One region of the Xenorhabdus poinarii G6 genome, then DNA from elsewhere that is predicted to be linked to it. Evidence: predicted binding sites of a transcription regulator. Region 1 holds the regulator's gene; each other region holds the start of a gene.

Region 1 (10,371 bases):
ATGGTATGGAGCAGGAATAGCCCATCAGGAGTCAGATTTTTTTTCACAATATTGAAGTAATGGTCATAATTTTTCGGACCGACGTGCTCAAACATACCAACAGAGACGATACGATCAAACTGAAGGTTAAGGTCTCGGTAATCTTCAAGGATAATTTTGACATCGAGATCTTTGCAATGTTCCTGTGCATATTTTTGCTGCTCGGCTGAAATCGTTACCCCTGTAACCGAGACACCGTAATTTTTTGCTGCATAAGCGGCTAATCCTCCCCACCCACAACCGATATCCAATAAAGTCATACCAGGGGATAATTGGAGTTTTTCGCAAATCAGACGGAGCTTATGGGATTGTGCTTCTTCTAGTGTATTGGCCTCTTTCCAATAACCGCAAGAATACTGCATATGAGGATCAAGCATCCGGGTAAAAAGGTCATTGCCTAAATTATAATGTTCCTTACCGACAATCCAGGCCCGTTTGGGTGACTGTAAATTAAACATACGAGAAATAATTATTCTGAAAATATCTCTGGCATTTTGCGGTATACGATGTTCCAGATCTGCCCGTAATATTTTATAAAAGAAAATATCAAGGCGATCACATTCCCACCAGCCATCCATATAACTCTCACCCAAGCCCAGAGAACCCTCTTTCAATACACGCTTATAAAAATTGGGATTTTTAATGCTTATATCAAAAGGACGACTGCCGTTGATCTCGATATCAGCTTCCTGAAGTAATTCATAAGCGATTCGGTGCCAAGAATCGGTGATTGACTTTTTGTCTTCAATGAAAGATGAACTCATATACTCTCCAAACTCTCCAACATTTTTGTGATGGAATTCTTCAGTGTCATTTGTTGATGATTTTTATTATATTAAACCTATCCAAATTTATTTGGAAATAAAAATCATATATATCTTATTAATCCTGAAATTAGATAGAGATTCAGCGTTATGAATAACCTAAAATGCCAAGTTATTAGAATAATTGAGTCTTCATGAGTATACGAGTATATGAGTAAAATAATATTTAAACAATCAACTAAAGGTTACAGGAATAATGTAACCTTTAGATATTAATGCTTTTAGTAATTATTTATTTGGAAATTATTGAGCTTCTACCCAATGGTTTTTATCTGTTTTTTTGTAACCAATAACCCACCGCCATTGGAACAGAAGTCAATGCCATGACGGTTGCTGTTGATAAAAGAGGGTATTCCATAAATAGAGAAACAACGATACTTGCGACAAAACATAATCCCAATTGTAGCGCATTTTGTAATGCAGCTGCTTTACCACTACTCTTTGGGTACACAGACAGCGCATTTGCCACGGCAATGGGATAAGATGCGCCATTCATGGCAGCCATTACACAAAAAGGAATAAGAATAGCGATAAATGAAGGTGCGCTGGATAGAGAAATCAGGTAAATACTCGTCATGCTTACCGCATAGCCTATCAGCAAAAGTGGGAATACGGTTTCACTTTTCACTTTTTCCAATAAGAGACGGCAACCATATCCACCAATCATAAATGCCAGCGTCTGGGGGATATAACTTAGACCAATATCGGTGGCGTTATAACCCATACTATTCAGAATGGTTGGTGAACCCGTTAGCCAGGCAAAAAAACCGGCGCTGCAAGATGCATAGATCAAGACATTTCCGCTGAAAACCGGGGAAGCGAGTAACGTAAAGAAAGAAACTGTTTTGGTCTCAGTTCTGGATTCAATATTCGTATGCTTACTCGTCAGGAAAAATGTCGGTATCAGCAGTAACAGTGTCACGATCATTAAAACAAAGAAAATGATCCTCCAGCCGCTGTGGGTCAATAACCAGGCTCCCAATAAAGGGGCAAGGGCCGGAGAAAGAGCAACCAGAGGCATGATCATGGCAAAAACACGTTTGGTCTGTTCTGCATCATATCTATCGACGACCAGTGCCTGCCAGGTAACCGCCGCAGAACAAACCCCAACCGCTTGCATAAATCTCAAGATAAGCAACTGAATAGGATCAGTAATCCACAGCATAGCTAAACAACTAATGGAAAACAGAGAGAGTCCGATAATAAGAACAGGCTTTCGACCTAAGCGGTCAGACAATTGCCCCCATAAAAGCTGGGCAAAAGCAAACCCGGCCAGAAAAATGCTGAGACTTGCACTAATGGCATTTGTTGATGTCCCCAATTCTTCTTTCATTGCATCAAAAGCGGGCAGATACATATCGATGGCCAGGTAACCGAGCATACTCAGACCTGCGAGATAAAACATGAATGGAATAGCGTTTTTATGTGTATTCATTGTATTAACAACTTGATGTGGTCGTTGATAAAAAAATATTCAGCTTATTTTATATGGCATGATTTTTACTTGTGAAACGGTAATATTTGCATCATGTCGTGAAAAAATTTGAAAGGAAAATATATGTGGTCTGAATACTCTCTGGAAGTTATTAATGCTGTTGCCAGAACAGGAAGTTTCAGTGCGGCTGCATCAGAACTTCACCGCGTGCCTTCTGCTGTGAGTTATACGGTAAAGCAGCTTGAAGAATGGTTGGCAGTATCACTGTTTGAACGTCGTCACCGGGATGTTGAACTCACGGAAGCAGGGGCTATTTTTATCAAAGAAGCTCGTTCTGTTATCAAAAAAATGAATCACACCCGACATCAGTGCCAACAAGTTGCCAATGGCTGGCGGGGGCAATTCAGTATTGCGGTTGATCAGGTTGTCAAACCAGAGCGGACGCTTCGGCTAATTTTGGATTTCTACCGCCATTTCCCAGATATTGAATTATTCATCTATCCTGAAGTGTTTAATGGGGTATGGGATGCGTTGGTTGATGAACGCGTGGATGTTGCTATAGGGGCAACTCGAGCCTCTCCTGTCGGGGAACGCTATAGCTTCAGGGATATGGGATTCATGCCATGGCTGTGCGTTGTCAGCCCCGGCCATGAATTGGCGGCAATATCCGGAAAATTGAATGATGATCAAATGCGGCCTTATCCCAGTTTATGCCTTGAGGATACTTCGCGCAGCTTGCCTAAACGTAATACATGGGCTTTAGATAATCAACGGAGGTTGATTGTTCCGGATTGGGATGCAGGGCTGAGTTGCCTCATGGATGGACTGTGTGTAGGAATGGTTCCCAAGCATCGGGCGTTACCGCTGATCCGTAAGGGCAAGCTGACGACACTCGAACTTGAACAACCATTGCCTGATAGTCCATGCTGCTTGACATGGTTGCAAAAAAGCCATTCTCCGGCATTAAGCTGGTTACTCGATTACCTGGGGGATAGCAATACGCTGAATGCTGAATGGCTGCAAGAAAGTTAACTGTCAGCGGCGATAATCGATAAAAGGTCCATCCGCCACCGAGCGTCGTTCAACGAGGCGTGGATGGACTTCGATAGTTTGTGCATCCTCACGTTTATTGACGATTCTGTCCAATAACATCGAAAATGCCATTTGCCCTAAACGTTCTTTGGGTTGATGAATGGTTGTTAATGCTGGCGTGAAATAGCGGGCATTACGAATATTGTCGTAACCGATAATTGAAATGTCTTGCGGAACGCGCAATCCTAACTCATCGGCAGCACAAATTGCGCCCATTGCCATCACGTCGCCGCCACAGAAAACGGCGGTTGGGCGATGTTTCTGATTAAGGATCTTATACATGGCCTGATAACCGGATTCAGGTTCAAAATCACCTTGAACAATCCACTCATCTCGAATAGCAATGTTGGCCTCTTTCAATGCCTTGAGAAAACCGTGGTGGCGTCCCCCTCCGGTATTCCTGGCTAACGGTCCGGAAATGGAGGCAATTTCACGGTGGCCACGTTCAATAAGATAACGGCCAGCCAGGTAACCACCGTGAAAGGCGTTATCAATAATTGCATCGGTGAAATCCCCTTTGGACTCTCCCCAATCCATAACCACCATCGGAATATTACGATAGTCTTCTAGCATACCTAAAAGTTGTTCAGGGTATTCTGAACACATGACCAGCAAACCATCGACGCGCTTTTGTGCCAGCATTGCGAGATAGGCTTTTTGTTTATCAAGGTTGTTATGAGAATTACATAAAATCAGTGTATAGCCTTTGCTATAGCAGCTATTTTCAACCGATTCTATGATCTCAGCAAAATAAGGTGCCTCACTGGATGTGGCCAGTAACCCGATCGATTTGGTGTGGTTGACTTTTAAACTACGGGCAACAGCACTGGGCGAATAATTCAGTTCCTTAATAGCCGCCCAAACAGCAGCTTTGGTATCTTCGGCGACGAAACGGGTTTTATTGATAACATGGGATACGGTTGTGGTTGAAACACCAGCGTGTTTGGCCACATCTTTGATCGTTGCCATGATAAAAAGAACTCCTGACCTTATGGTCTAAATTTGTACACCCTTTATCTTTCAAATTTCCGTTTGGTTGACTGCATTAGCTAGCATTCCCCTGTAACTTGAAATTTATCAGGTATAGATATTTGTTAATCAATTGCCAACATATTTATATATAGGGTGATGGTTGGCAATAAGTTAGCGATGAACCGTGAATTTTGTCTGATCTAGCTCAAAAGTGGAAGTAATAATCGATGCTATAAAGAGTATGAATGAAATATTGCAGTCTGCTTTTTAGGTAAAACGGTGAATGACCACTTAAAATTTAGGGTGTTAGGGGGTCTTAATTTTATACAGAGGATATTCTATGAGTACAGATCTGAAGTTGGGATTGTTGGCGGCCGGTAGCGCATTAATCATGATTGTGTTTCTGGGAAGCCTCTGCCTGATTTGATCAAAGATCTAAAAGACGAATTTGTCACGCTCATTATTTTAATGATCTGTGACTTTAAGGGCGGTCTTTCAGTATGCGTTACTCAGTAAATGAAAGAAAACCGCCCTTGTTATTTCAAACTGGCGTGAACACTAAGCTTAATTAAGCTAAGTTTTCTTCAACAAATTTCCAGTTAACCAATGCCCAGAAGTGCTCCAGATATTGAGGCCGTGCATTCCGGTAATCGATGTAATATGCGTGCTCCCAGACATCAACGGTCAGCACAGGTTTATCATTACTCGTCAATGGGGTTGCGGCATTAGATGTGTTAACGATAGCCAAAGTGCCATCCGTTTTTTTGACTAACCAAGTCCAACCAGAACCAAAGTTTTTCAGAGCGGCATCAGTGAACTGCTGTTTAAACTCGGCAAAAGAACCAAAAGCATGATTGATAGCATCTGCCACTTTCCCACTTGGTTCGCCGCCACCATTTGGTGATAGACTATGCCAGTAGAAAGTGTGGTTCCAAATTTGCGCAGCATTATTGAAGATACCACCTTCGGATGTCTTGATGATCTCTTCCAGGGATTTCCCGGCAAATTCAGTCTCTTTAATCAGGTTATTCAGGTTGACAACATAAGCGTTGTGATGTTTGCCGTGGTGATATTCCAGAGTCTCTACAGAAATGTGTGGTTCCAGGGCATCTTTGGCATAAGGTAATGCGGGTAATTCAAAAGACATTGCATGCTCCTTTTTAATCTTGGGTTTTTGGCTCAGCAAACCATGACTGATAAACGAGCAATCATGAGCCGGGCAAATTTAGACTTATTATCGTATTTTTATTTGATCATTATCTTAACAACTTTTCGACTAAATAACAGGAGAAAAGATGTCACTACGTGACGAACTGACGCAGAACTGAGCTGTAACATCGATTGAATACAGTCAGTTGGCATGAAAATATCCAAGTCATTTGTCGCAGATCATGGCAAAAATTTGCCGTGTGAAGTTCACGGTAGAAAAATTAGCGTGGAAAATGGTATTCTGAATCAATCTTTATCTGATGCTGATAAATAACGCTTGCAGTTTTAAGGAAGCAAAAATGACAAATATTAATATGAATACTAATACGGTTACTGATACAACAGTTGCGGCAGTCATCGAAAAAATTGAACGCCAGATCAGAGAAAACCCCATTCTACTGTATATGAAAGGTTCTCCTAAACTACCAAGTTGCGGTTTCTCGGCCCAGGCAGTGCAGGTTTTATCTGCTTGTGGTGAGCGTTTTGCTTATGTGGATATCCTGCAAAACCCAGATATCCGTGCTCAATTGCCTAAGTATGCAAATTGGCCGACTTTTCCTCAGCTTTGGATGGATGGTGAATTGGTCGGTGGGTGTGACATTCTTGTTGAAATGTATCAGCGCGGTGAATTACAAACGCTGATCAAAGAGACGGCGGATAAATATCGTGAGCAAGAATAAAAAGCAATCATTCATTTGAATGATGAAAACCTGCCATAGCCCCATCCTTTTTACAGGGATGGGGCTTATTGCTGGTATGACATTAATTGATATGAGATTTGCTTTTTAAGCTTCGCCACTGGCTGGTTCTGTGGAAGGGAGTGGCCACCCGCCTAACCGTTTCCAGCGATTGACGAGTTCGCAGAAAAGTAAAGCTGTTCGATCAGTATCATAAAGGGCACTATGTGCCTGATTGCTGTCAAACGGAATTTCGGCGGTGATGCAGGCTTTGGCTAGGATGGTCTGACCAAGAACCAATCCACTGAGTGCAGCCGTATCAAAAGTCGCGAACGGATGGAATGGATTGCGTTTTAAACTGGCACGTTCAGTCGCCGCCATGACAAAATTATGATCAAAATTAGCATTATGGGCGACCATAATGGCGCGGTGGCAATTCGCACTTTTCATCCCATTACGGATCATTTTGAAAATAGCATGCAAGGCCGTGTATTCACTGACGGCACCCCGCAAAGGATTGGTGGGATCAATGCCAGTGAACGCGAGAGCAGCAGGATCAAGGTTAGCGCCTTCAAAAGGCTCAATATGGAAATGCAGTGTATCAGCAGGGGATAACCAACCTTTATCGTCCATTTTTAACGTAATTGCCGCAATTTCAAGTAAAGCGTCAGTCCGCGCATTAAAACCGGCGGTTTCGACATCAATGACAACGGGATAGTAGCCACGAAAGCGCCCACTTAACATATTTAGATCGTTTTGATTAGCCATCTGATTTTCTTCAGGATTCTGTTTTCATTCTAGAATAGCGGGTATTATGGCAAAATTTGCCATGTCTTGCAGAAGTAATGCGGATAATAAAGGGCAATGATCGATGCCCTTGTGTTTTTGTATGAATAACGTCTGGCTATAATTTGGTCTCTGTTTCCAGCGTTAGTGGCCTAATGCCTGGCTGGCGCTGGCATTTTCGATAAGTTCAATCTTATAGCCATCCGGATCTTCAACGAAAGCAATGACCGTTGTTCCCCCTTTAACCGGCCCTGCTTCGCGGATGACATTGCCTCCGGCAAGTCTGATTCGTTCACACGTCGCTGCAACATCATCAACGCCTAAAGCGATATGCCCGAATGCCGTGCCCATTTCGTAGTTTTCAACGCCCCAATTGTAGGTGAGTTCAATTACTGCGCCTTGACTTTCATCGCTATACCCAACAAACGCAAGGGAATACTTATACTCTGGATTTTCACTGGTGCGAAGTAGACGCATACCCATTATTTGCGTATAAAAATCGATCGAACGCTGCATGTTGCCAACACGGATCATCGTATGGAGTAAACGCATGATTACCTCTTGATCTTTATCGTTTGATGGAGACGCATCGCTTTCATTGAAAAGCGTTGCTCACATCTCTGCCTATGTCGGTTAACTATAACGTGTATAGATAAAATAATTCAAATTGCCCGTTTATTGATTAAATGCTGCCAGTGTTGTTATTTGGTTAATTGATGTTATTATTTTGTTTTGAAATTTAATGAGGTAGGTTTATACTGGTTAACAAAATAAATAGTTTCATATAGAAATAATAGGGCAATCTGAGGGCAGGAGGATGAGATGGCTGAACAATTAGAACTCTTTGCTATTCCAAATCCTTGTCGGGGAATTTGTGAATCGGATCCCCGTGGTTTTTGCCGAGGATGTTATCGCAGCAGGGAAGAGCGGTTTACGTGGATGACATTATCCAACAGTGAAAAAAGAAAAATATTGCGCTTATGTCATCTGAGATACCTAAGAATGTTGAGAGAAAACGGTATTGATAGAAATATTATTTCAAAATAAACCGGTCTATTTTAATTTTATGCTGAATTGATCAAAAAGACGCCGATTATATGAATTCCATTTGAGAGTGGTCGTAAAAGCAAAAAATATGACCAATAACAGATGGTGCATCATTTGTTTTTTTATCTCTTTTATTTGGCATAGGTCATATTAAGATGTTGTTTCAATGAGCTGGTGGAATGATTCCAGTAAAAATTTCTTATCAAACAATAAGTGATTGAACAATAAAGAAACTGTTTTGTTATCTTATTGTTTTTTATATTATTTATTCTAATATTATCAATTTTTGTAAGAGAAAAATGATATTAATGTAAAAATATATAGATTAGTGTTTGGATGGCGGTTATTCTTAGAGAACTTTCACCGTGTGAATATGTATATATTTTGAGAGCTTGTGCTTTTTTGTTGATATTTTAACTTACAATAGTTTAGTTTTGTGATTATTTTATACGGTTTATCTCTTGGGTGGATTAATGCGCAATTTTATTCGATGCGCCGTACAACTTCGCTCTTTAGAGCAACGAAGATGCCAACATTGAGTAATAAGCCAACGCGACACTAATTAGGTTATTAGTGAGATTTCTGACTTTACTAATGTAAGCATGGTATAAGGCGCGTATCCATTATTCATATGAATAAACTGATTGAATAATTCATTGATGTTATATGAGTCTCTAATTATAAGGAGGGGTAATTGGAATTGACATTGGGATCCGATTTGGCACGTTTAGTCCGTGTCTGGCGCGCTTTAATTGATCATCGTTTGAAACCGTTGAAATTAACTCAGACACATTGGGTGACTCTATACAATATTAGTCAGCTACCACCAGAGCAATCACAGATACAGCTAGCGAAAGCGATTGGTATTGAACAACCTTCTTTGGTGAGAACGCTTGATCAATTAGAAGAAAAGAAACTGATTACACGTCATACATGTGCTAATGATCGACGCGCAAAAAGAATCAAATTAACCGGAGAATCGGAGACGTTTATCAAAGAAGTGGATAGTGTTATTGATTTAACAAGGAAAGAAATTTTGGAAGGAATTACTCATGATGAGTTAATTTTGCTTGCTTCCGTAATAAAGAAAATTGAAAAAAATATTAACCAATTACATAAACAAGTCATATAAAAATTAGGCGATAAAAAAATCGCGGCCCAGATGTTGGGACTGGTCAGCCGCGATTTTTATCTTGGTATTATTTGCGTATCTTAGATTGGTGAAACAGTGAGAGACTCTCCACTGTTTGCAATCTTGATGCGTTGTCCTCTGCTGAAGACAGTGTTGTCCAATTTTTGGACTACAACGATGTTTTTTCCACTGTCCGTACGAATACTTAATTCAATCCCTTTCGCCTGGTCCATCGCCCCTTCGATTTTTTGACCCGTCAAACCACCGGCAATCGCACCCGCAGCTGTGGCGAGTTTTTGACCCGATCCGCCACCAACCGTATTCCCTAATAGCCCACCTAAAACAGCCCCGCCAATGAGACCCAGGACATTCGGGTCCCCGGCTTGTCTGCCTTTAATCGTGATGGGACGTACAGAGATAATGGTGCCATAGGTGACATCCTGAGCCTGTTTGGCCTGGTCAATAGAATAAGTATCACTAGAAAGTGCACCCATATCCGCACAACCGGACAAAGTGGTCACTACAACTGCACCAACCAGGAAACGTTTAAACATAGTTACTCCTAATTTTAAGACCTGATAGGGAACTTGATAATAAACCTATCATCAAGCATTCAGCTACTATTGTTAGCAGCGAATACGATTTATTGTTAACAGCAGAACTGATAACTTTGCCAGCCACTAATGATACCTATCCACCTATAAAATAAATGCTCATAATGAATGCTGAAAAAAATAATTCCTGAACAAAAGTTTAGCATGTTTTGTGAAGAGCTTTCCAAAACTCAGATTTTGTCACTGATAATAATCATTACACATATCGGGTTCGAATAAATGTGTTTTATAGTTCATGTTTGATTAAATGTAATCCATTATTAATAGAGGAATGTTTATGCATTCAGGACGTTATATTGGTGTGATGTCGGGCACCAGCATGGATGGGGTTGATGTTGTGTTGGCAGAGATTAGAGATAAAACAGTGACTCAACAACTGAGTTACTGTCATCCCTTCCCACAAGAGCTTAAGCAAAAATTGCTTTCTATATGTCAAGGTCAACAGACAACGTTATCCATAGTCGGGCGACTTGACCATGAACTTGGCACGCTTTTTGCGGAGGCTGTTCAGGGATTGTTGAATAAAGCTGCGTTGACAGCCAGT
Region 2 (10,371 bases), 120 kb from region 1:
AAATAATGCGGAACCGTATTGATCTCAGCCGTTGCTACCTGTACGGGAGGCGAGTCTGAGTTAGGGGATTTTTGTGCTGAGGTTGAACTTTTCGGATCACTGGATAATGACGGTGTGTTGAAGTATTTCCAGGAGAAGAAAATTGTCGCGATGATCACGGCGAGCGCCGCAGCAAGCAGAAAACGGTAGGAACGGCTTTTGTTATTCATGTACTCTACATTCTCTTAATGTTGTGGCAGTAATTAATGATGTCGCATCTTATGCCAAAATGGATGCAAGACTATATTATTAGTGTAACCAACGGGAATTAGCCAATAATGAAGAAAATATGGAGGTTTTGTCAAAATGATAATATTCCGAGGGGGATTTTTTATCACACCAGAAACAGTGTCGCTAATCCCAAAAAGATAAAAAATCCACCGGTATCGGTAATGGCTGTAATCATCACGCTGGAACCAATCGCGGGATCTCTGCCGAGTTTCATCATAATAAAGGGGATTAAGACGCCCATCATCGCCGCCATTAACAGGTTTAGCACCATTGCCATTGTCATAACACCGCCCATTGCCAGATCACCATAGAGCAGATAAGTGATGATCCCCATTATTCCGCCCCAAATAATACCGTTGATAAAGGCAACCCCCAGTTCCCGCAATAACAGGTAAGAAAAGCTGCCAGTTTGGATTTGATGCAGTGCCAGTGCGCGAACGATCATGGTGATGGTCTGGTTACCGGTATTGCCGCCGATGCCTGCCACGATGGGCATCAAGGTGGCCAGGGCAACCAACTGAGAAATGGTATGTTCAAATAAGCCAATCACCCGTGAAGCAACAAAAGCCGTACACAAGTTGATGGCGAGCCATGTCCAACGCGCTTTTACCGCTTGCCCAACCGGAGCGAAGACATCTTCTTCACGGCTTAACCCCCCCATGCGTCGGATATTGGTATCTGTCTCTTCACTTAAGGTATCCACAATATCTTCAACGGTCAGACGCCCCATCAAACGGCCGTTATTGTCCACGACGGCGGCAGAAATTAAGTCGTAACGTTCAAACGCACTGGCGGCATCTTCGCCTTTTTGCTCTGGTGAAAAGGTCACGGTATCCGTATTCATGACTTCGGTGACCAATCTGTCTGAGGCATTAGTCAATAAGGTTGTCAGGGGGAGTTCTCCCTGCAGACGATTCTTGCGATCAATCACAAAAATTTTGTCTGTTGTTTTGGGAATTGAGCCCCTGGAGCGCAAAAAGCGCTGAACGGTACTGAGGGTAATATTGCCCCGCACCGTGACGAATTCAAAATCCATCATCTGACCAATACTATCTTTGTGATACTGCAATACTTCACGAATGCGATTACGTTGACTCGGTTCCAGATAGGTCAGCAGACGGCGGGTGGTATCACGGGGAAGATGTTCGACGATATAAGCTTGTTCATCGACGTGTAGCTTACCAATGGCACGGAGCAGCAGAACGTCGGACATCTCTTTGATCAGGCTATCCCAAATGGGAATAGACGCTTCCATCAACACTTCACCACGCTGATTATTGTCGATGATACGCCATAAAGCGAGACGCTCATCATAAGGCAACGCTTCCAGAATATCGGCAATATCGGCGGCGTGCAGGCTAGCCAATAGCGTACTGACTTCCTCTATTTTCTCCAATAATTGCTCGTCACTGATAGCGGAATGCTTATCAGCCTGACCCAATAAGGTTTCGACAAATCGCTCATTGTGGGTAAAGAGTGAAAACAAGCGTTGACGAACCTGTGCCAGTTTTTGCGAATGTTGGCTGGTTATCGTTTTCTGATCAGGTGTAAAGGTCGGTTGTGACATGATGTACCTTTAAAGCGGGAAAGAGGGCAAAAACAGGCGATTGCCATCATATCGCCATCAATTTGGTTGCTATTGAGTATTATATTCGGTTTTTAAGCAACGGAGATATTTCATCACTTGCTGTTGTGTTTGCAGAGATAAATTAAGTCAACTCCTCTTTAATGTGTAAATTCCAGCCAGTCACATCACGCCAGTAGTTTTGCTCTTTTTCCAGATCAAACAACACGAGGGCATTGTGTGCCAGATAGTTTTTAGGCAGATAGAGTACCCAATGCCCCTGTTCGGTTTCCAGCCTTAATGTCGTTGGTATCGTGGTTGACTGTCTTTGGTTATTCAATAAGGTTGCTAGTCGCAAAATCTTAAGCATCGGAAGATACTGCTTTTTCTTGAACAGGTAAAACCGGGGATGCTCATGTATTTTTACCGCCTTGCGGTGATAACGCACCAGCGTGGCTAATAATGATTGCTGTTCCTGAGTAAATCCAGGTAGATCAGTATGTTGTAGGATATAAGCAGAATGCCGTTGCAAGCCACTCAGATTGATACTTAAACCGATCTCATGCAACATCGCCGCCCACAGCAAAATCGACTCCAGTTGGGGGTGTATGCGTTTGGGATTTTGTAGCGCCCACTGGTCATACAGGTTTTTGGCGGTACACCACACTCGCTCAGCCTGTTCACGATCGATGTTATAATGTTCAGCCAGGCTCTTAGCGGTTCGCTGGCGAATATCCTGATGGCGGAAACGATCTTCCATTTCATACAGGACACCTTCCCGCAATGCCCCTTGAGACAAGCGTAATTCCTGAATATTTAACGCATTGAAAATACCGCACAAGATTGAAAGACCGGGCACAAACGTCTGCTTGCGGTCATGAGATAATCCCGGCAAATCCAGCGCCTGGAAATTTTTATATTTCAGGACGTGTTTGACCAGCATATTGAGGCGTTCTGGCGTAATTAAGCCATCTTTTTCACCCAGTTCCACTAACAGTTCGTGTACGGCTTTGATCGTGCCCGATGCGCCCAGCGCAAAATCCCAACCTTTTGTCCGAAATTGCCAGACAAGATTTTCCAGTTTCTGTTCTGCCTGAAGCCGTGCCTGGCGAAAATTATGTTCACTGATCATCCCATCGGGGAAAAATTGGCGGGAAAAACTGACACAACCCATACGGCGGCTTTCAATCAAGAGCGGTTCGAAATCTTCACCAATGACTAACTCCGTCGAGCCGCCGCCAATATCAATCACCAGCTTCCGGCCTTTTTCTGGTTGCGTGTGTTCAACCCCCATAAAAATCAGCCGGGCTTCTTCATGACCCGAGATAATTTCAATGGGGTAGGGAATAACGTCTTTCGCCTGTTTCAGAAATTCTTGTGCATTGGTCGCTTCACGTAAACTATGGGTTCCCACTAAACAGACATTATCGGCAGAAAACCCCTGTAAGCGTTCGGCAAACAGAGAGAGGCAATTCAGGCCACGGCTGATGGCTTCGGTGCTCAGCTCATTGCTACTGTTCAAACCATCAGCCAAGTAAACCCGTTTCTTTAATCGTCCAATCACCTGGAGAGCACCGTTAACAATACGAGCGATGACCATATGAAAGCTGTTTGAACCCAAATCGATAGTGGCAATCTCTTGGGGTTTGGGCATGGGGGTGGTGGGCTTTAATGGCATAAATCAGGCTCTTGATTCCGGTTGTTCCAGGTTTTTTAAATAATCGTAAACAGCAAGCTGCGCGCGGATTTTACGCTTATTTCCCCGTGGAACATAGCGATTGCTCAATTCCTTATCAATGTACCGTGCCTTGACGGTATCACTGAATTGGAGTTCCAGGATGTCCAATACGTTTTGTCTCAGCATGGGATCGAGCAGACAAACCGCCACTTCAATGCGATGGTCAATGTTGCGCGTCATCCAGTCAGCAGAGGACAGGAAAACTTGTGCATTACCTTTGTTAGTGAAAACATAAACGCGATCGTGTTCCAGAAAACGATCGACGATACTGGTAACCTGAATGTTTTCGCTAAAACCGGATTGACCAGGAACCAACGAACACATGCCCCGCACCAGAATGCGGATTTTCACACCGGCTTCGGAAGCATCATAGAGGCGATCCACTAATTCCTTGTCAACAAGGTTGTTCACTTTTAGCGTGATACCCGCCAATTCACCGGCCTGCGCGTGCGCAATTTCCTGAGTAATTAACTGATTGAGCATGGCACGTGAATTTTGGGGTGATACCATTAAATTATTGAAGGTAACTGGCCGATAGGGGTTTTCAATAAAGTTAAACACCCGGCGAACTTCATTGGTAATGTCAGGGTTGGCCGTCAGTAAAGAATAATCGGTATAAAGGCGTGCGGTTTTTTCATTGAAATTGCCCGTACCGATATGGGCGTAACGAATGATCTTTTCGCCTTCGAGTCGAGAAATGATGAATAGCTTGGCGTGAATTTTCAGGCCGGGCGCGGAGAAAATGACATGCACGCCCGCTTGAGTGAGGCGTTTCGCCCAATGAATATTCGCTTCTTCATCAAAACGAGCCTGCAATTCCACCACGACGGTGACTTTTTTGCCGTTGTGTGCGGCGTGGATCATGGAATCAATAATGCGTGAATCTTTTGCGACCCGATAGATATTAATCTTGATCGAAAGCACACTGGGATCGAAAGAGGCCTGACGCAGCAATTCCAGCACATGTTCAAAGGTGTGGTAAGGATAATAAAGCAAGACATCTCTTTCACGGATCGCGTCGAATCCGTTGCGGAAATGGTCAAACCAGGGATGGCGCAATCGTGGTATCGGTTTGTTCAGAAGATTGCGGTTTCCTTCATTGGGGAATTTGATGAAGTCCCTGAAGTTATGATAGCGCCCCCCGGCGATGACCGAGTCATCATTGGATAACCCAAGTTTACTGCGTAATAGCTCCACCATTTCATCAGGCATATCACGCTGATAAACAAACCGTACCGGTTCCGCCGTCAGCCGTTGCTTTAAAGTCGAAGACATGAGCTCCAGCAGGCTGGATTCCATCTCTGTTGCCAGGTCATATTCGGAATCGCGTGTCATTTTCATCGAGTAGACGTTCAACGTATCGTAATCGAAGAACCCTTTGAAAATCTCATCCAGCGTATAACGCAGAATATTATCGATTAATATCATTGATTTGCGTTTTTTGGGCATCTCCGGGGGGAGATTGACGAAACGCGGGACTTTATCGGATGGGATCTCTAACAACGCGTATTGGGTTGCTTGCCCCCGAATAATTTCAACGGCCAGATAGGTATAATCATCTTTTAAAAATTCAACCAAATTGGTTTCTGAATTGATGACAATCGGGGTGATATGTGGCCGTAAATGCTGGCGAAAATATTGCCGTAGCCAGATTTGTTGGTTTGGCGATATCTGACGTTCGTTGATTAAGAAAATCTGATTACGCGCCATTTCCAGTAGCAGATCGTTATAGAGTGCATCGAATTCTTGATCGATTCGGGCAACTTTTGCCTGGATTTTTTTTAATAAATGGCGGGCATTAGTGGCGTAACCCTGTTCTTCACTGATAAGAATGCGTCTCTTTACATCGGCAAAGCGAACTTTATAAAACTCATCCAAATTATTGGAGTAGATCCCTAAAAATCGCATTCTTTCAATCAGCGGGTTACTTTTATCAGCTGCTTCCTGAAGAACCCGCTCGTTGAAAGAGAGCCAACTGAGTTCTTTCTCGGTATAAAGACGATCGTGGGACATGACTACTCCTTACTGCTCCATTGGGTTTTCCATCGGTCTTGAATGGTTAGTGTTTGATAAACCGGCGTGTCGAACTAGCTTTCACGGGCTTTATTGGCGAAATAGTGGCGTTGAAACATACACATTCTGATGGCGGTATGATAAGTGCCGTTGACAAAAAATTCATCGATTAATTCGCCTTCGGTCGTAAATCCCAATTTATTGTATATATGAATGGCTTTCAAATTCTCTTTATCGACAATCAAATACAGTTTATAAAGATTCAGGACAGCAAACGCATATTCCATCGCCAGTTTCAACGCCACGGTTGCGTAGCCTTGCCCTTCATAGGCGGGAGCGACGATAATCTGAAATTCTGCCCGGCGGTGGATATAATCAATCTCGACCAGTTCGACTAACCCCACTTTGGCGTTCGAGCTTTCAATGATAAAGCGGCGCTCACTTTGGTCATGAATATGTTTGTCATAGAGATCGCATAATTCAACAAAGGCTTCATAAGGCTCTTCAAACCAATAGCGCATCGCATTGAAGTTATTATTAATTTTATGGACAAAAGGGAGATCTTCCCGTTCAAGAGGACGCAAGTTTACGGATGGACTTTCTGAACCACTGGACATGAGTACCTCAATATTTTTTAAGGAACGACATGAGCGGGCACCTTGCTGATTTCAGGGTGCCACTTCACTGGATTGGGGGATCGACATGCTCGCGTGACATCCTTGTCTATGTTCCCAGAAACCCGTTATCTCATTGTTGCACATTAAGTTGAAAATGATGGCGTATCAATATAGTTGATAGTATACCCAATAAACGACAACTTGCATTGTGCGAACGATCAGGCGGCTTAATTTCCCTCGTTGGCCTTATTCCGCGGCATAACCTTGTGGTGGGAGAACCTTACCGTCCATTACCGCTGTATTGTCTTTCATGACCAGACGTTGGTCTAAAAACCAGCCAATCACCAGGGGATAAATACGATGTTCTTGCGCTTGTACACGCCCGATCACCTCTTCTTCATTATCCCCGGCAAAAATGGGCACTTTAGCTTGTAAAATACAGGGACCACCGTCTAATTCCTCGGTCACGAAATGGACGGAAGTACCATGTTCTTTATCGCCATTTTCTATCGCTTTCCGGTGAGTATGCAGGCCGGGATATTTAGGCAAAAGGGACGGGTGAATATTGAGCAGGCGGCCATCATAGTGCTGTACAAATTCGGGCGATAAAATTCTCATGTAACCCGCTAAAACCACCAAATCCGGCGCATATTGATCAATGGCCTGGAATAGGGCGGTATCGTAACTGATACGATCCGCATAGGACTTCGGGTTAATACAATGCGCGGGAATACCGGCCTGTTCAGCACGTTGCAGACCATAGGCTTCCGCATTATTACTGAACACCGCCGCAATACAGCCATTAATTCGGTTTTGTTGGCAGGCGTCGATGATCGATTGAAGATTACTACCCTTGCCGGAGACTAAAACGACAATTTTTTTCATGGTGTGTTTTCGCTGAAAAAATTGAGTGACTGGTGTACCCTTATTTCTTTTTGCAAATTACCGCCAATAGAGCGGTAATTTGCAATCAATCGGGCAGAATATTTATTGGAGCATGTTAGACGTCAATCACCACGGGCTGCTTATCTGAATCAAGTTCAGTAATCGAACCGATCTGCCATGCCTTTTCTCCTGAGGCTTGCAGGTATGAAATGGCTTGCTTTGCCTGATCTTGAGGAAGCGCAATGATCATGCCAACCCCACAGTTAAATGTGCGGTACATTTCATGCTCGCTGACATGACCGGCTTGTTGCAACCAAGTAAAAATCGCCGGCCACTGCCAACTGTTTGCGTTGATTCTTGCCTGCCTGTTTTCGGGTAAAACCCGGGGGATATTTTCCCAGAAGCCGCCGCCTGTCAGGTGTGAAATCGCATGAACGTCGACTTTTTCAATCAATTCAAGAACAGATTTAACGTAAATTTTGGTCGGGGCGAGTAAATGGTCTGCAATTGATATTCCTTCCAGTTGGGTCGTTTCTGGATCTGTCTGGCTGACTTCAAGAATTTTACGGATCAGGGAATAACCATTGGAGTGCGGCCCGCTGGACGCGAGTGCAATCAGTGCATCACCCGCCTGGACTTGGCTGCCATCAATAATGGCTGATTTTTCAACGACACCGACACAAAAACCAGCAACATCATAATCTTCCCCGTGATACATGCCGGGCATTTCTGCTGTTTCCCCTCCCACCAGAGCGCAGCCTGCTTGTTGACAGCCTTCTGCGATCCCGGTAATGACATTGGCGGCGGTGTCAATATCCAGCTTGCCAGTGGCATAGTAATCAAGGAAGAAAAGCGGTTCCGCGCCCTGAACAACCAGATCATTGACACACATGGCAACCAAATCAATGCCGATAGTCTCATGGCGTTTCAAGTCCATGGCCAGACGCAGTTTAGTGCCAACGCCATCGGTACCGGAAACCAATATCGGTTCACGATATTTCTGGGGCAGGGCACATAATGCACCGAAACCCCCTAATCCTCCCATCACTTCGGGGCGACGGGTCTGTTTTACGACACCTTTAATTCGATTGACTAAGGCATTGCCAGCATCAATATCGACACCAGCATCTTTATAGCTAAGAGAGGTTTTGTTGGTCACTGCGTAGCTCCCGGACGGTTGCATTTTTATGAATAAAACAGAACGGCGACAATTCTAACAGCCTAAGCAAACGTTTGCGATAGCTTTATCTCGGTTTTCCGTGAGAACTTTATGCCAGAAAACCCTGTGTGATTGATGAAAATCAACAGATTGCTAGTGGATTGATGTTGAAAAGGCGGTATAATCCCGCGATTTTTTTATCTGCCGGCTATATTAGGAGAAACCCATGAAGATCGTTGAGGTTAAACACCCACTTGTGAGACATAAACTTGGTCTGATGCGAGATCATGATATCAGCACCAAACGTTTTCGTGAACTGGCCTCAGAAGTGGGCAATCTTCTGACATATGAAGCAACTGCTGATTTAGACGTTGAGAAAGTGACCATTGATGGATGGTGTGGTCCGGTAGAAATAGACCAAATTAAAGGGAAGAAGATTACGGTTGTCCCTATCTTACGTGCCGGTCTGGGCATGATGGATGGTGTGCTGGAAAATATTCCCAGTGCGCGAATCAGTGTCGTGGGCGTATATCGTGATGAAGAAACGCTTGAGCCTGTGCCATATTTTCAAAAATTAGTGTCTGACATTAATGAACGCATGGCGTTGGTGGTTGATCCCATGCTGGCAACCGGTGGCTCTATGATTGCAACCATTGACCTGCTGAAAAAAGCAGGCTGCCCGGTTATTAAAGTCCTGGTTTTGGTTGCCGCGCCGGAAGGCATTGCCGCCCTGGAGAAAGCGCACCCTGATGTAGAGTTGTACACCGCTTCGATTGATGAAGGGCTCAATGAACAGGGATATATTGTTCCTGGTTTAGGGGACGCCGGGGACAAAATATTTGGTACTAAATAACAGGGACAGCCGGCTGACAAGTCGGCTTTTTTTTGGTTTCTAGCAAGAGGATATAATAATGACCCGTCGAACTATTGGGATAGACGAAAAACCCCCGTTGATACAGACTATTCCTTTAAGTTTACAACATCTCTTTGCCATGTTTGGGGCAACTGTTTTGGTGCCTATTTTGTTTAAAATTAATCCCGCAACGGTTTTGTTGTTCAACGGCATTGGGACATTGTTGTATTTGGTGATTTGTAAAGGAAAAATTCCAGCCTATCTAGGTTCCAGCTTTGCTTTTATCTCGCCCGTTTTATTGTTACTGCCTTTGGGATATGAACTCGCATTGGGCGGGTTTATTATCTGTGGTTTGTTGTTTTGTCTGGTTGCCCTGATGGTAAAAATTGCCGGGAGAGGGTGGATTAATGTGTTGTTTCCGCCGGCTGCGATGGGCGCTATTGTTGCCGTGATCGGGCTGGAGCTGGCTGGGGTTGCCGCTGATATGGCTGGTTTACGTCCGCCGGCGGGCAGCGAGGTCAATATGACCCATCTGACCATATCCATGGTAACGCTGGGTGTGACGATCTTAGGTTCGGTCATGTTCCGGGGTTTTATGGCCATTATCCCCATTTTGATTGGGGTGCTGGTGGGGTATTCGCTGTCATTTTTCATGGGCGTTGTCGATTTTACGCCGGTGCGTGAAGCACCGTGGTTGGCGTTGCCGACATTTTATACGCCGCGTTTTGAGTGGTTTGCCATCATTACAATTTTACCTGCGGCGCTGGTGGTGATTGCGGAGCATGTTGGGCATCTGGTGGTGACCGCAAATATTGTACAGAAAGATTTATTGAAAAACCCGGGTCTGCATCGCTCAATGTTTGCCAATGGTTTTTCAACGATGATTTCGGGTTTCTTTGGTTCGACCCCGAACACAACGTATGGTGAAAATATTGGCGTGATGGCGCTGACGCGTGTGTATAGCACATGGGTGATTGGTGGCGCGGCGGTGATCGCAATATTACTTTCCTGTGTAGGGAAATTGGCAGTGGCTATTCAGATGATCCCTGTACCCGTTATGGGCGGCGTTTCTTTGTTGCTGTATGGTGTGATTGGCGCTTCCGGTATTCGGGTGCTGATTGATTCAAAAGTGGATTACAGCAAGGCGCAGAACTTGATCCTGACCTCTGTTATTTTGATTATTGGTGTCAGCGGCGCGAAAATTCAGCTTGGCGCAGCAGAGTTGAAAGGCATGGCACTGGCGACAGTTGTTGGCATTGGCCTGAGTCTGCT
Region 3 (10,371 bases), 1.4 Mb from region 1:
TATTTCGCATCCGGGCAAATGCTGCCACAAGGGGTGATGATGTGGTTGAACACGCCCCACGATATCCTGATTTTGGGGCTGACACTGGGATGGCCATCTTTCGAGTTTCTGGCGGGATTGATAGGGCTTACCCTCTATTCAGCGCCATTTATTGCGGAGGAATTACGCGCAGGCATTCAGGGAATCGGACGTGGGCAGAAATATGCGGCTCATGCATTAGGCTTAACGGGTTGGCAGGCCATGCGCCACGTCGTCTTACCACAGGCGCTGAAAATAGCGATGCCACCGCTGTTAGGGCAATACATGAATATCGTTAAAAATTCATCACTAACCATGGCGATTGGGGTAGCAGAACTCTCCTACGCATCGCGTCAGGTGGAAACTCAAACCTTACAAACCTTTGAGGCATTTGGTGTCGCGACAGTACTTTATATCGCCATTATTGCCGTGATGGAAGGTTGGGGACAGTGGCGTCAGCAGAGAACATTGGCAAGAGGGAATTAATATGGACTTTACCGTTATCGCAGAAAACTGGCGTTATTTGCTATTGGGTACTTTTCCTGATGGGCCGTTGGAAGGCGCGGTATTGACGTTGATCATCAGCATCATGGCGGGCGCTATCTCCATTATATTAGGCACCTTAGGCGGCATTGCATTGGCAATGCTGCGTGGTTTTTGGGTTAATCTATTGGCGGCCGTGCTAGGTTTCTTCCGTGCTATTCCAGTTATTATGCTGATTTTCTGGACATATTTTTTGCTGCCCGTGGTATTGGGAATGGAAATACCTGAAATAACGACCGTCGTTTGTGCACTGGCATTGATTACTTCGGCTTATTTGGCTCATGGCGTTAAAGCGGGCATTCTGGCAATGGGTGAGGGTCAATGGCGGGCGGGACTCTCTCTTGGATTTAATCGCTGGGAAGTGCTTTGGTACATCGTTTTACCACAGGCACTGCGTATGATGGTGCCCTCATTCATCAATCAATGGATTGCATTAATTAAAGATACATCATTGGCTTATATTGTCGGTGTCGCGGAGCTGTCATTTTTGGCGACTCAGGTGAATAACCGCAGCATGGTTTATCCGATGGAAGTTTTTTTATTTGTTGCGCTGGTTTATTTTGTGATGTGTTTATCACTGGAGTTGACGGCAAATTATATTGCGCGCCGTTTCTCGATAAGGCGTGAAAAAATAGCGCATAAAATAGCGTCGCCCAATGAATATGCCCAACAATCATAATGTTATTTAACTCGTTGATTATACGCATCGCAAACGTTTTCTTTTTTGTCCTTCCAGGGTAACGATTTATAGGGGTTTCCTGTAGGATAGGTCGAAAACTTTGCTTTTTGGGGAAATCACATTACATGAGCACAATAACTCCTGGTCCTAACCATCGTCAGGGCTTGCTTCAGCGTGTGTTTAAGTTAGCGGAACATGGTACGACGGTGCGTACTGAAATGATTGCCGGGCTGACGACGTTTCTGACAATGGTGTATATCGTCTTTGTTAACCCGCAAATTCTGGCCGTTGCCGGTATGGATATTAAAGCGGTATTCGTCACAACGTGTCTTATCGCCGCGGCAGGCAGCATGATGATGGGATTGATAGCGAATCTGCCGGTTGCGGTTGCACCCGCAATGGGATTGAATGCATTTTTTGCCTTTGTCGTGGTTGGTGCAATGGGCATTTCATGGCAGGTCGCCATGGGCGCTATTTTCTGGGGCGCGGTGGGATTGTTGATCTTGACGCTCTTTCGTGTCCGTTACTGGATGATCGCCAATATACCCTTGAGCCTGCGCGTGGGTATCACCAGCGGTATTGGCTTGTTCATCGCCATGATGGGGCTGAAAAATGCGGGCATGATCGTGCCTAATCCCGATACGATTGTCTCTATTGGCAACGTTGCTTCGCATCATGTTTTATTGGGCACATTGGGCTTTTTCATTATCGCCATTTTAGCGGCGCGCAATTTCCACGCGGCCGTATTGATTTCTATCATCGTGACAACCGTCATCGGTTTTATGATGGGATATGTGGAATATCACGGTATCTTTGACTTGCCGCCGAGTGTGATGAGCGTGGTGGGTAACGTTGATGTCAAGGGCGCGCTGGATATCGCTTTGGCCGGCGTTATTTTCTCGTTCATGCTGGTCAACTTGTTTGATTCTTCCGGTACATTAATTGGCGTGACGGATAAAGCCGGTATTGCAGACCATCGTGGTAAATTCCCGCGCATGAAACAAGCGCTGTACGTGGATAGTATCAGCTCGGTGGCAGGATCTTACATTGGGACGTCTTCGGTGACCGCCTATATTGAAAGTTCGTCAGGGGTTTCTGTTGGGGGGCGTACAGGCTTGACGGCGGTTGTCGTTGGGATGTTGTTCTTGCTGGTGATGTTTCTCTCTCCACTGGCAAGTATGGTGCCTGCCTACGCGACTGCGGGTGCTTTGGTCTATGTTGGCGTGTTGATGACATCCAGCCTGACACGGGTGAAATGGGATGATCTGACCGAATCCGTTCCGGCATTTATCACCGCAGTGATGATGCCATTTAGTTTCTCTATTACCGAAGGTATTGCACTGGGTTTTATGGCTTATTGCGCCATGAAACTGGGCACCGGCAAATGGCGTGAAGTAAGCCCGTGTGTGCTTGTTGTGACGTTATTGTTTATCTTGAAAATGGCGTTTGTCGATACCCACTGATCCCATTCAGGTATTGATCAATTTGACGGTGTGATATCAGAAAAGCCTGACAGGGTGTTTGTGTCAGGCTTTTTGTTGCCAGAAGAGCCGAAAGGGGCATCGATTATTACGTCCGCCTGGGGGCGATAAAACCAATGCAGATGGTTTCCAACTCAGCACCTGGATGTGCCTGGAAGGTGAATTCTTCTTTGTGGCTGAGCATTAATGAAGGCCATTGTGCAAACGTTTGTTGGAAATTTTCCGCTGTGCACGCTTTTCCCCTCCCATCCACGAGCAATGCACCATGTTCTAAGATCTCGCTTTCTTTGAGCGCGCGGTTATAGATATTGGGCGGGGTATTGTTCTCTAATGTCCAACGTTGTATCGTTTCCGGGCGATAGTGGCTATAAAATGTCAGCCATTGATGCAGATAGTCTTCACCAACAAAACGCAGTGGTGTTGAATACAGTTCGTTCCAGCGTTGATCCAGTTGACAGGCAAAGGTTTTTATACCCACAAATTTTTGCCCGGCATTACGGACATTGCCCAGCATCACACTGATATAACCGAGCAACACGAAAGCACCCAATACGGTGAGCCCCAGTAATGTGCCTCGCAGGGATTTGTTGGGGAATACCGTTATCGATCCGACCAATAATGCGGGTGAAACGGACATAAAAGGTTGTAACCATTCGGTCATGCGCCCGCCCTGATTGAAAGAAAACCAACCGTAAATGATGAATAGTGGTAGCAGGATCACGCTATTGACCAGCGCATTGGATTGCTGTTTTGGCCAACCAATCCGTCCACCGAGCAGATAAATAAGGCCGCTGACAATGATTAACGGATAGAACACGGACAGTACGGCACGTGTGGTATGTAGATTAAAGCCTTTCTGAATTTGGGAATCGACCCACTTAAACGCGGCGAAGTCGTTATGTAATAGCCACCAAAAGTTCGGTAGCACCAAGGCGAGCCAGATGGCAATGGCGAGATAAAACAGAGGCTCCCGATAGTGGCGGCGTACTTTGGGGACGAACAGGGAAAGCAAAAAGACAGCGCCGACGATGGCAAGCGAAGAATACTTTCCCATCGTTGCTAGCCCGATGGTTAGGGCGAACGCCAGCCACCATTTGGGATGATCGTCAATGGCTCGCAGGAAAAACAGCAATGACCACGGCCAGAGCATAACCAAAAGATAATTATCATTATAAGGAATGATGTCAAAATTGATGATACCGGATAGGTTCAATGTCAGCATGGCAAGCCAGGCGAGTACAACTTTACCGGTCAATCGGAAAGCCAGTTGCCAAACGCCGAGCATACCGATGGCAATGGCGACAAAGTGGATGAAGTACCAATAAAAACTAAGAGAAAGGGCGCTGATCGCAATCGCGGGCAGCATCATGACGCCCACTAGCCATGGGTTTTTCGGTGATCCCCATTCTCCATTCATACCCCAGTTCAAGGCTTCTACGGCATCATAAGGAACGGTCGGATCGAGAATGTAGCTCGTGATTATCCATAAAACAGCATAGCCAGTGACCCAAAGATACAATGGCATGCGATAAGACGAAGTATCAAAAAAGCGCATGGTGGTGATCATATTATTTGAGTTAACTTGACCTAGAATAGTAGTCTAATTTTGAACGATCAGTGAATGGCATTGGATGTTGAAGGTCGTTTCTGTTAGATTTCGCCGAAAATGTCTTGATTAAAGTGAGTTGAGTCACAAATGATGAGCCAGGTAAAGAGAAAATCACCAGCGAAGCCTTCTGCTGGTCAGCAAAAAAGGAAAAGTCGCGCAGAATTGGATGCAGAAGGGCGCGAGCGTAAACGCCAGAAAAAACGCCGTGGTAACCCCACTGGCAGTCGCAGTAGCGAGAATGGCGGCAATAAAAAGCGTCCCGCCGTCAGGCAGGAAAAAGATCCGCGCATTGGCAGTAAAGTGCCAGTTGCGCTGATTGTCGGTGAAAAGGCGGCAACCGTGAAACCCGCACTGAAGCCCGCAGTAGAAAAACCACAGCCTCGCCTGTCACCGCAGGAAGAGCTGGCAATGCTGGAGAATGATGAACGGTTGGATAGCTTGCTGGCACGTCTTGAACAAGGGGAAAAACTGTCTCAGGAAGATAACCTTTATGTCGATAATACGCTGGATCGCATTGATGCGTTGATGGAAGCGCTGGGCATCAATCTGGAAGAAGAAGACAGTGAAAAAGAGCCACAAGAAGATATCATGCAGCTGTTGAAGGGGAATTAATACCTTCATCAATAACGTGTTATCGTAAAAGGCGGATTCATTCTGATAACCACAATACTCATAATGACGGTATTAATAACCACAATATTAGTATGTTATTTATTGTGGTTATTGGGTAAACTAGGGCGGCTATCACGACGCAAACGTCGGTTACGCAGTGTCATCATGGCACGACATTTGACTGCCACAAAAATGCTAGGTTTTGGTGGGCGAAATCCGCGGAAGGAATAAGCATGTCAGAGCAAACCATTGTTTGGGATCTGCCTTTGATCCAAAAATACAATTATTCAGGGCCTCGTTATACGTCGTATCCGACAGCATTAGAATTTAACCACCAGTACGATGCGACGGCTTTTTCCCAGGCCGCTGCCCGTTATCTTGAGCGCCCTCTCTCCCTGTATATCCATATCCCATTCTGCCATAAGCTTTGTTATTTCTGTGGCTGCAATAAACAGGTCACCCGGCAAAAACACAAAGCAGATGAATATCTGACGGTGCTGGAAAAAGAGATTGCTGCCAGGGCTAAATTATTTTCTCAGCGGAAAGTTAGCCAGATGCATTGGGGAGGCGGTACACCAACCTATCTGGACAAAACACAAATCAGTCGATTGATGTCGATGTTGCGAAACCATTTCCATTTTCTGCCGGATGCTGAACTTTCCATTGAAATTGATCCACGTGAAATTGAACTCAATGTCATTGATCACCTGCGCAATGAAGGCTTTAACCGCCTGAGCATGGGGGTACAGGATTTCAATAAAGACGTACAGCGTTCAGTGAATCGTGAGCAGGATGAAGCATTTATTTTCAACCTGATCAATCGCGCTCGTGAAACCGGTTTTACCTCCACCAGCATTGACCTGATTTATGGTTTGCCAAAGCAAACTCCTGAAAGTTTTGCTTTTACATTACAGCGCGTGCTGGCATTGTCACCTGATCGCCTGAGTGTCTTTAACTATGCCCATTTACCGGATTTATTTGCGGCGCAGCGTAAGATTAAGGCGCATGATTTACCGAGTGCGATGCAGAAGTTGGCTATTTTACAAGAAACGATTTCAACCCTGACAGGTAACGGCTATCAGTTTATCGGCATGGATCACTTTGCCCGTCCGGAGGATGAATTGGCGATTGCTCAACGAAAAGGTCTCTTACATCGCAATTTTCAGGGATATACCACGCAGGGGGAATGCGATTTATTAGGTATGGGCGTTTCTGCTATCAGTATGTTGGGGGATAGCTATGCTCAGAACCAGAAAGATCTGAAAACTTACTATGCTGCGGTAGAAGCACAAGGAGAGGCTTTGTGGCGGGGGTTGGTACTGACGCCGGATGATTGTATTCGCCGTGATGTGATCAAAGATCTTATCTGTAACTTCCGGCTGAATTTTGCTGATATTGAGCAGCGTTATGGACTGAATTTCGCTGATTATTTTGCCGAAGACCTGCAACTGTTAGCCCCATTGGCAGAGGACGGACTGGTGGAACTGACGGGATCGCAGATCCAAATATTGCCAAAAGGGCGCTTGCTAATCCGGAATGTTTGTATGTGTTTTGACCGCTACCTGCGTAATCAGATGCGTCAACGGCAATTTTCCCAGGTGATATAAGGGATGACGAAAACCGGTGTAAATTCCCGATAAGTGTGGGGAGCTATAACCCCAACTCTTTCAATTTCCGCGTTATTGTATTTCTTCCCCAGCCCAGCAAACGGGCTGCTTCCTGTTTATGTCCATTAGTATGCTCCAGCGCACAATTTAGCAAAGTACGTTCCAATAAGGGTAACGCATCAGCAAGGAGATCGGTTTTCCCGGCGTTTAAGGCATTGTTGGCCCACGCAGCCAAGGGTTGTGACCAATGCTCAGTTGACGCCAGATGAGGAACCGGCACGAGGTCTTTCTGCGCTGCGATTTGTTTCTCTGTCAATTGCTTCTCAATCAAATCAGCAGGTAGATCCTGCACCAACACTTCTTTACTGGCTGCCATCACCGTCAACCAGCGGCAGACATTTTCCAATTGGCGAACATTACCAGACCACGGTAAGCGCATCAGAGCAAGTTCAGTATCAGGGTGCAGTATTTTGGCTTCGACACCCAGCTCTTTCGCCGTTTGTTGCAGAAAATGATGTGCCAGACGTGGGATATCTTCCACCCTTTCCCGCAATGGAGGGAGCTGAATACGAATCACATTCAGACGGTGGTAGAGATCTTCCCGGAATTTACCTTCTGTAACGCGTTGCTCTAGATTTTGGTGAGTGGCGGCGATGATGCGGACATCAACTTTCACTGGCGCATAACCCCCGACCCGATAGAACTGCCCTTCGGCCAGCACCCGTAGCAATCGGGTTTGGATATCCAGTGGCATATCCCCAATTTCATCCAAAAACAGGGAACCCCCATTCGCTTGCTCAAAACGACCGTGGCGTACCTGATTTGCGCCGGTAAAAGCCCCTTTTTCGTGACCAAACAGTTCGGATTCAATCAAATCTTTCGGGATTGCCGCCATATTCAGAGCAATAAAGGGGTTTGAGGCGCGTGGACTATGGCGATGAAGAGCATGGGCGACTAACTCTTTTCCCGTACCCGATTCACCATTGATTAACACACTGATGGAGGAGCGGGACAGACGGCCGATAATCCGGTAGACCTCCTGCATAGAGGGCGCTTCTCCGATCATATCTGAAACGGATACGGGTAACTGTGGATGAGGTATCGATTGGCACCGTTCCTGATAGTGATTCAGTGCGCGCTCAACCAGTGCAACAGTTTCATCAATATCGAAAGGCTTTGGCAGATAATCAAACGCGCCGTGTTGATAAGCACTGACCGCTGCATCCAGATCAGAATGTGCTGTCATAATGATGACCGGCAGTTGTGGGTGGCTCTGCTTTATCTGGTTGAGAAGGCTTAGCCCATCCAGCCCGGGCATACGGATATCGGAAAGCAGCACTTCAGGATGGCTGTGTGAGAGGGCAGCCAGAACCGCGTCGGCGTGTTCAAAACTGGTGCATTCCATGCCTGCGCCGCTCAGCGCCCGTTCAAGTACCCAGCGAATAGAACTGTCATCATCAACGATCCAGACTTTTCTTCGTTGCATTGTCGCCCTCGATTTCTTCATCGGTGTTTTGATTGGTTGGCTATTTCTTGATCGGCAGGTAAATGGAAAACGCCGTATGTCCCGGCCAACTGGTAAATTCAATTTTGCCAGCATGTTGATCGACAAGATTGCGCGCGATGGATAATCCAAGCCCGGTACCGCCTTCATGTCCACTGATCATGGGGTAAAACAGTGTATCCTGAATAGGGGGAGGAATACCCGGCCCATTATCTTCAATATCAATTCTGGCCGCCAGGCGGTAGCGCTCACCCTGTAAGGTAACCTGAAACGCAGTGCGTGTTCGCAGGATGATAGAGCCCCCTTTTTCGCCCAGCGCCTGTAAAGCGTTCCGGGTGATATTCAGTAATACCTGTTCAATTTGGTCAGGATAATGGGACAGCTCAGGTAAACTCGGATCATAATCTTTGAGTAACGTCACACTGGCAGGTTTCTCCAGAGAAACTAATTGATACACCCGCTCGACCACATGGTGGATGCTTTGCCGGGTTTGTGTTCCCGGATGTTGCGGCCCCAGTAAGCGATCAACAAGCGCGCGTAGCCTGTCAGCCTGTTCAATGATAACTTGGGTATATTCCCGCAGAGAGGGATCGGGCAGGGCTTTGGCGAGTAGCTGTGCGGCGCCCCGTAGCCCCCCCAGGGGATTTTTAATTTCATGTGCCAGCCCCCGAACCAATTCCCGAGCCGCCACCTGCTGTGCCTGTTGTATCTGCTCTTGGCTTAAACGGCGTTGACTGTCCATAGTCGCCAGTTCCAGCAAGATAGAGTGCTCGGCAATGGGTTGGGCGCTGAGCGACATTACATGAAAATGATTATTGATGACCAGAATGACTTCGTTATCGGTAAACCCGTGACCGTTAATCAAACTTGAGCGCATCAACTCTGTGTCCAGCGAGAGATAACTAAATAAAACCGGCAGTGGCGTTCCGAATAACTTATGTGAACTTTGCGCCAAAAGTTGCAGAGCAGAATGATTGGCGTAGCGGATAATTAAATTATTATCCAGCACCAATACGCTGTTTATCAGCGAATTGAGTATCTGTTCTGCGTGGGTAACCTCAGCCATTGCTATTCAATTCCTGCACTTTTTTGGTGCATTGTAGCTTATTTAAGTTATAACTTGATGGATTATTCTACTAAAAATGCCTTCTTCTTCTCATTTTTGAGGCACGGAAACCGGCCTCAGTATGGGGAATCAAGCGTATTGGTCGTGAAAAGCGCCCATCCAACGATGGGCTAAAAAGTTTCACGGCAACAAAAAAACACGTCGGGAGCGGTGGATCATCAACAGCATTACACACTGTAATAGAGTTCAAATTCCAGGGGGTGTGGCGTCATACGGATACGCTCAATTTCACTTTGCTGTAATTTGATATAAGCATCGATCGCATCATCAGTGAAAACACCACCGCGTATCAGGAAGTCACGATCTGCATCCAGAGCTGCGATGGCTTCTTCCAGAGAAGAGGCGACAGTTGGGATCTCTTGTGCTTCTTCTGCGGGTAGATCATATAAATTTTTATCCATGGCATCACCGGGATGAATTTTGTTGATGATGCCATCCAAACCTGCCATCAACAGGGCAGAGAAAGCCAAATAAGGATTCGCGGCGGGATCAGGGAAACGAACCTCAATACGGCGGGCTTTGGCGCTGGCGACAACCGGAATACGGATCGAGGCGGAGCGATTGCGGGCAGAATAAGCCAGCATTACCGGCGCTTCAAAGCCCGGCACTAACCGCTTATAGGAATTAGTGGTCGGATTGGTGAAAGCATTCAGAGCACGGGCATGTTTGATGATGCCGCCGATATAGTACAGCGCCAGTTCTGACAAACCGCCATATTTATCACCGGCGAAGAGATTCGTACCATTTTTGGACAGTGACATATGGCAGTGCATACCGGAGCCATTATCTCCCACCAGCGGTTTTGGCATAAATGTGGCGGTCTTACCAAATTTATGAGCAACGTTATGAACGACATACTTATAAATCTGGGTTTCATCGGCTTTTTTGGTCATCGTATTAAAGCGAGTCGCGACTTCGTTTTGCCCGGCAGTGGCGACTTCGTGGTGATGCGCTTCAACAATCAAGCCCATTTTCTCCATCGTCAGACAGATAGCCGAACGTAGATCCTGGGACGAATCCACGGGAGGCACAGGAAAATAGCCACCTTTGACGGCAGGGCGATGACCTTTATTCCCATTTTCATAACGTGTACCACTGTTCCATGCTGCCTCAATATCATCAATGTGGTAATACGAGCCAGAGATAGCGTTGCCGAAACGCACGTCATCAAACAGGAAAAATTCCGGCTCTG

The links. Region 1 encodes PurR, which represses purine synthesis genes. Its sites were predicted from a motif close to CANGCAAACGTTTGCNTG; they were not measured.
Region 2: a site for PurR is predicted at 8,310-8,327, ahead of purM (phosphoribosylformylglycinamidine cyclo-ligase). Genes of this name have one in related genera too.
Region 3: a site for PurR is predicted at 1,267-1,284, ahead of XPG1_RS00690 (NCS2 family permease). Genes of this name have one in related genera too.

The regions. Positions count from the first base shown of each region.
Region 1 covers NZ_FO704551.1:1,534,434-1,544,804, forward strand. Annotated here, with positions in the region: gene cfa (cyclopropane fatty acyl phospholipid synthase) at 1-803, opposite strand, end outside; gene punC (purine nucleoside transporter PunC) at 1,132-2,298, opposite strand; gene punR (DNA-binding transcriptional activator PunR) at 2,422-3,330, shown strand; gene purR (HTH-type transcriptional repressor PurR) at 3,334-4,359, opposite strand; gene sodB (superoxide dismutase [Fe]) at 4,931-5,509, opposite strand; gene XPG1_RS07140 (Grx4 family monothiol glutaredoxin) at 5,871-6,251, shown strand; gene rnt (ribonuclease T) at 6,357-7,016, opposite strand; gene gloA (lactoylglutathione lyase) at 7,179-7,586, opposite strand; gene XPG1_RS17490 (DUF1289 domain-containing protein) at 7,857-8,081, shown strand; gene slyA (transcriptional regulator SlyA) at 8,776-9,213, shown strand; gene XPG1_RS07160 (outer membrane lipoprotein) at 9,294-9,767, opposite strand; gene anmK (anhydro-N-acetylmuramic acid kinase) at 10,105-10,371, shown strand, end outside.
Region 2 covers NZ_FO704551.1:1,414,923-1,425,293, forward strand. Annotated here, with positions in the region: gene XPG1_RS06545 (MdtA/MuxA family multidrug efflux RND transporter periplasmic adaptor subunit) at 1-209, opposite strand, end outside; gene mgtE (magnesium transporter) at 374-1,837, opposite strand; gene ppx (exopolyphosphatase) at 1,980-3,512, opposite strand; gene ppk1 (polyphosphate kinase 1) at 3,516-5,585, opposite strand; gene speG (spermidine N1-acetyltransferase) at 5,660-6,202, opposite strand; gene purN (phosphoribosylglycinamide formyltransferase) at 6,449-7,087, opposite strand; gene purM (phosphoribosylformylglycinamidine cyclo-ligase) at 7,203-8,246, opposite strand; gene upp (uracil phosphoribosyltransferase) at 8,473-9,099, shown strand; gene uraA (uracil permease) at 9,158-10,371, shown strand, end outside.
Region 3 covers NZ_FO704551.1:157,275-167,645, forward strand. Annotated here, with positions in the region: gene XPG1_RS00680 (amino acid ABC transporter permease) at 1-504, shown strand, start outside; gene XPG1_RS00685 (amino acid ABC transporter permease) at 506-1,240, shown strand; gene XPG1_RS00690 (NCS2 family permease) at 1,366-2,703, shown strand; gene XPG1_RS00695 (glycosyltransferase family 39 protein) at 2,810-4,276, opposite strand; gene yihI (Der GTPase-activating protein YihI) at 4,421-4,942, shown strand; gene hemN (oxygen-independent coproporphyrinogen III oxidase) at 5,176-6,549, shown strand; gene glnG (nitrogen regulation protein NR(I)) at 6,593-8,035, opposite strand; gene glnL (nitrogen regulation protein NR(II)) at 8,076-9,119, opposite strand; gene glnA (glutamate--ammonia ligase) at 9,347-10,371, opposite strand, start outside.